2 regions of the Stenotrophomonas sp. AC248 genome follow, and region 1 is predicted to be linked to the other one. Evidence: predicted binding sites of a transcription regulator. Region 1 holds the regulator's gene; the other holds the start of a gene.
What was found. Region 1 encodes FliA, which starts transcription of late flagellar genes. Its sites were predicted from a motif close to TAAAGTTTNNCNNNCNNNGGCCGATAA; they were not measured.
Positions count from the first base shown of each region.

Region 1 (2,392 bases):
CCGGCCGAGCACGTGGGCCTGGTCAACGTGTTCTCCGAACTGGAGCGCGAGCTGGACTTCATGGTGGTGGACACCGCCGCCGGCATCACCGACGGCGTGCTGACCTTCTGCCAGGCCGCCCAGGACACCGTGGTGGTGGTCTGCGACGAGCCGGCCTCGATCACCGACGCCTACGCCCTGATCAAGGTGCTCTCGCGGGAACGCGGCGTGGACCGCATCCAGGTGGTGGCCAACATGGTGCGCGACCCCAACGAGGGCCGCGTGCTGTACGAAAAGCTGACCCGGGTCTGCGAGAAGTTCCTGGCCGATGTGTCGCTGAACTACCTCGGCTGCGTGCCGCAGGATGACTGGCTGCGCCTGTCGGTGCAGCGCCAGCAGCCGGTGGTCAAGGCCTACCCGTCCAGCCCGGCCGCCCAGGCGATCACCGAGATCGCCCGCCGCACCGCCCGCTGGCAGGCCCCGACCGAGCCGCGTGGTGGGGTCGAATTCTTCCTGGAACGCATCCTCAAGCAACGCGGGGTGACCGCATGAAAGGCGCCGCACAATACAAAGAGGTGCAACGCACCGCCGCCAACGAATGCATTGCCCAGCATTCGGACCTGGTGCGCCGCATCGCCCACCACCTGGCCGCGCGCCTGCCGGCCAGCGTGGAAGTGGATGACCTGATCCAGGCCGGCATGATGGGCCTGATCGAAGCCTCGCGCAGCTACGACGCCGACCAGGGCGCCTCGTTCGAAACCTATGCCTCGATCCGCATCCGCGGCTCGATGATCGACGAGATCCGCCGGGGCGACTGGGTACCGCGTTCGGTGCACCGCCGCGCCCGCGACGCCGCGTCCACCATCCGCCGCCTGGAGCAGAGCACCGGCCGTGCCGCCAGCGCCACCGAAGTGGCCGCCGCCATGGACATGCCGCTGCCGGACTACCTGCGCCTGATGGAAGACGCCGCACGCGGCCAGGTGCTGAGCCTGGAATCGCGGATCGAGGACCAGGGCGAGCTGGACACCGTCGCCCAGGGTGGCCCGACCCCGCAGCAGGTGCTGGAGCGTGGCGAATTCGGCCGCGAACTGGGCAATGCGATCGGCCTGCTGCCCGAACGCGAACAGCTGGTGCTGTCGCTGTACTACGAGCAGGAACTGAACCTGAAAGAGATCGGCGCCGTGCTGGGCGTCAGCGAGTCACGCGTGTGCCAGATCCACGGCCAGGCCGTGCTGCGCCTGCGGGGCCGATTGAAGATCTTCGAGGCGGCCGACGCCGGCCTCGCGAACACTTGATACCGAGGAAAGTGCTTTGAACAAGAACATGCGTATCCTGATCGTCGACGATTTCTCGACCATGCGTCGTATCGTCAAGAACCTGCTGGGCGATCTGGGCTTCACCAATACGGCCGAAGCCGAGGACGGGCATGCCGCGCTGTCGCTGCTGCAGAGCCAGCCGTTCGATTTCGTGGTCACCGACTGGAACATGCCGGTGATGACCGGCATCGACCTGCTCAAGGCGATCCGCGCCGACGCCAAGCTGAAGACCCTGCCGGTGCTGATGGTGACCGCCGAAGCCAAGCGCGAACAGATCATCGAAGCGGCCCAGTGCGGCGTCAACGGCTACATCATCAAGCCGTTCACCGCGCAGACCCTGGAAGAAAAGCTCGGCAAGATCTTCGAACGCCTGGCAGCGAGCGCCTGATGGAAACCCTTCGCGACAAATCCGCGCTGGTCCAGCGCCTGCAGGACGCCCTGGCTGCGCTGGAAAGCGGCGATGAAGCCGGCTGGCGCCGGGAAATCGACGCGCTGGCTGCCTTGCGTACCCAGCCGATGATGGCCGGCCTGAACCGGCTCGCCCGCGAACTTGGCCAGGCCCTGGGCGAACTGCCCAGCCTGCCCAGCGAAGCCGGCGAGCTGGACGATGCCTGCGCGCGCCTGGACCACGTGGTGACGATGACCGAACAGGCCACCCACCGCACCCTGGACCTGGCCGAGGAATGCCGGGCGCTGACCGAACAGCTGCGTGCCAACGGCCTCACCGCCGACCAGGACCAGCAGCTGGACCGGATCCGCCACAACCTCACCGAGATCGCCCTTACCCAGAGCTACCAGGACCTCACCGGGCAGATCATCCGCCGCGTGGTGGGGATCGTGCGTCGCGTGCATGAAGGGTTTGGCGCACTCGGCCTGCCGCCGCAGGACGACACCGCGCACAAGCGTGACAACGGCCTGGCCGGCCCGGCCGTGAGTGGCCTGGACCGTCACCAGGTTTCACAGGTGGATGCTGACGACCTGCTTTCGGATTTGGGGCTGTAACACCATGAGCGCTGTTCCAGACGATATTGCCGCCGATTTCATCCTCGAGGCCCAGGAAATCCTGGACCGCCTTGGCGAACAGCTGGTGTCGCTGG
Region 1 is NZ_OZ409840.1:2,032,970-2,035,361, reverse strand. It holds gene ACZ0AE_RS09320 (MinD/ParA family ATP-binding protein) at 1-531, shown strand, start outside; gene ACZ0AE_RS09315 (RNA polymerase sigma factor FliA) at 528-1,274, shown strand; gene cheY (chemotaxis response regulator CheY) at 1,291-1,683, shown strand; gene ACZ0AE_RS09305 (protein phosphatase CheZ) at 1,683-2,297, shown strand; gene ACZ0AE_RS09300 (chemotaxis protein CheA) at 2,302-2,392, shown strand, end outside.

Region 2 (2,392 bases), 2.1 Mb from region 1:
GCTGTCCAACTTCGGCATGTTCGCCGGCCGCTACGCGACCCCGGTCGTGGTGCCGCCGTGCGTGGCCATCGTCGGTGCCGGCCGTGCCCGCCACCAGATGACCCCGGTGATGGGCGGCGTGGAAGCGCACAAGGTGATCCCGCTGTCGGTCACCTTCGACCACCGCGCGGCGACCGGCGGTGAAGCTGCGCGTTTCCTGCGGGCCATGCTGGATGATCTGGCGCTGGCCAGCTGATCTGCGCGAGCGGGTAGCTGCCGACCGTTGGTCGGCGGGCAATCACGGATACGACAACGGCCACCGGAAGGTGGCCGTTGTTGTTTCCGCACCCGGTAGTGCCGGCCGCTGGCCGGCTCCTCCGGATACCGTGCAGCCGACCAACGGTCGGCTCTACCTCCGGTTGGGTTCCGTGCAGCCGACCAACGGTCGGCTCTACCTCCGGTTGGGGTTCCTTGCAGCCGACCAACGGTCGGCTCTACCTGGGTTGGGTTTCCTGCAGCCGACCAACGGTCGGCTCTACCCTGCCAGGTCTGCTGCGCCTACGATCTGGACGCCCGGGCGCGGGGCCAGCGCTGCCTCCACCATGGCCGCGGCGATGTTCACCGCCGGGTTGATCCGCCAGGCACGCGGCAGCACCGGGCCGAGCGCGCCCAGCACCACGCTGGCCAAGTGCTCGCCGGTGCGGCGTTCGCTGCGTTCGCCGCCGATCAGGCCGGGACGTACCAGCGTCAGCGAGCGGTAGCCCAGCCCGCGCAGGTCCTGTTCCAGCCGGCCCTTGACCTGGTTGTAGAAGATCCGCGACTGCGGGTCGGCGCCCATCGCCGAATTCAGCACGAACGCGTGCGCGCCGTGGGCCTGGGCCAGGGTGGCCACCTGCAGCGGGTAGTCGTGGTCGATCCGGGAAAACACCGCGCGGCTGCCCGCCTGCTTGATGGTGCTGCCCAGCGCGCAGATCACCGCATCCACCGCCCACCAGGGCGCGTCCACCGGCAGCCGCTCGAAGTCGACCACGGGGTTGTGCAGGGCCGGGTCGGCGTGCGCCAGCGGCCGCCGGGTGGGCGCCACCACCGCATCGCAACGCGGGTCATCCAGCAGCTGCTGCAGCACGTGCCCGCCCACCAGCCCGGTTGCCCCCACCAGCATCACCTTCATCGCACGCTCCCACCGTCAGATTGCCTACCATCGTGGCACAGCTGCCGTGCCCGTCCCGCGTTCAAGCCGGCCTGCACCGCGCCGATACTGTTCCAACCTCTTCCACCCGCCCGGCTGCCCCGCCGGTGACCCGCCAAGGATCCGCGCATGACCGACCCGCACGACGCTCCCCCCAGCCCCGGCACCGCCGTGGGCCGGCTGCTGTCGCGGCGCCAGGTGGAGAACCGGGTGATCGACACGGCCAGCGTGGACGCGCCCGGCCCCAAGGGCGGCACCAGCGCCATGCTGCAGCGCCTGTTCGCCGGCATCGACAGCCCCGAACCGCTGCTGGCGGCCTTCGCCAACGGCATGTCCACCCTGCCCGGCGAACTGGGCGACATGGGCCTGCGCCTGCAGTCGGCCCAGCGCAGTGCCGACTGGGTCAGCTACGGCCGCGCGATGCGCCAGCTGATCGACAAGTACATCCGCACCATCGAGCAGGACAGCCCCGACGGCCAGCCCGACAGCCTGCGCCTGCGCGAGCTGCTGCGGCACACGCTGGGCGTGACCGTGGCCAGCCTGCTGCAGAACATGCCCGAACTGCGGGAGGAGCCGGCGCAGATCGCCGCCGACCTGCGCCACTGGCACCCCGGCCAGCCGCTGCAGCCGATCGAACTGCGCCTGCGCGAGCTGACCCACCAGATCGGCGTGCGCAGCGATGGCTGGCAGGAACAGCAGGAACTGCTGCTGAGCCTGTTCGACCTGCTGCTGGACAACATCGGCGAGCTGCTGGACGACAGCAGCTGGCTGCATGGGCAGGTGCATGCGGTGCGCCAGCTGATCAGCGGCCCGCTGGACCGCGACTCGGTCGACCAGGCGCGCGCCAACCTGCGCGAAGTGATCTACAAGCAGGGCCTGCTCAAACAGGGCATCGTCGAATCCAAGGCGGCCATGAAGGGCCTGATGGGCGGCTTCATCGAGCGCCTCGACGGCATGGCCGTGAGCACCGGCGAGTACCACGACCGGATCAGCAGCTATGCGCTGGCCCTGAAGGAAGCGCGCAGCATCGCCGACCTCAGCCAGCTGCTGCAGGGCGTGCTGCAGGACACCGGCCGCGTGCAGGAGCAGGCACTGCAGGCGCGCGACCACCTGGGCAATGCACGCCGCGAAGTGGAACAGGCCGAGCAGCGCATCGCCGAGCTGGAGCAGGAACTGCGCGATGTGTCCGGGCTGGTTCGCACCGACCCGCTGACCGGGGCGCTC
Region 2 is NZ_OZ409840.1:4,180,522-4,182,913, forward strand. It holds gene ACZ0AE_RS18780 (dihydrolipoamide acetyltransferase family protein) at 1-235, shown strand, start outside; gene ACZ0AE_RS18785 (NAD(P)H-binding protein) at 515-1,150, opposite strand; gene ACZ0AE_RS18790 (GGDEF domain-containing protein) at 1,298-2,392, shown strand, end outside.
Region 2: a site for FliA is predicted at 1,212-1,238, ahead of ACZ0AE_RS18790 (GGDEF domain-containing protein). Genes of this name have one in related genera too.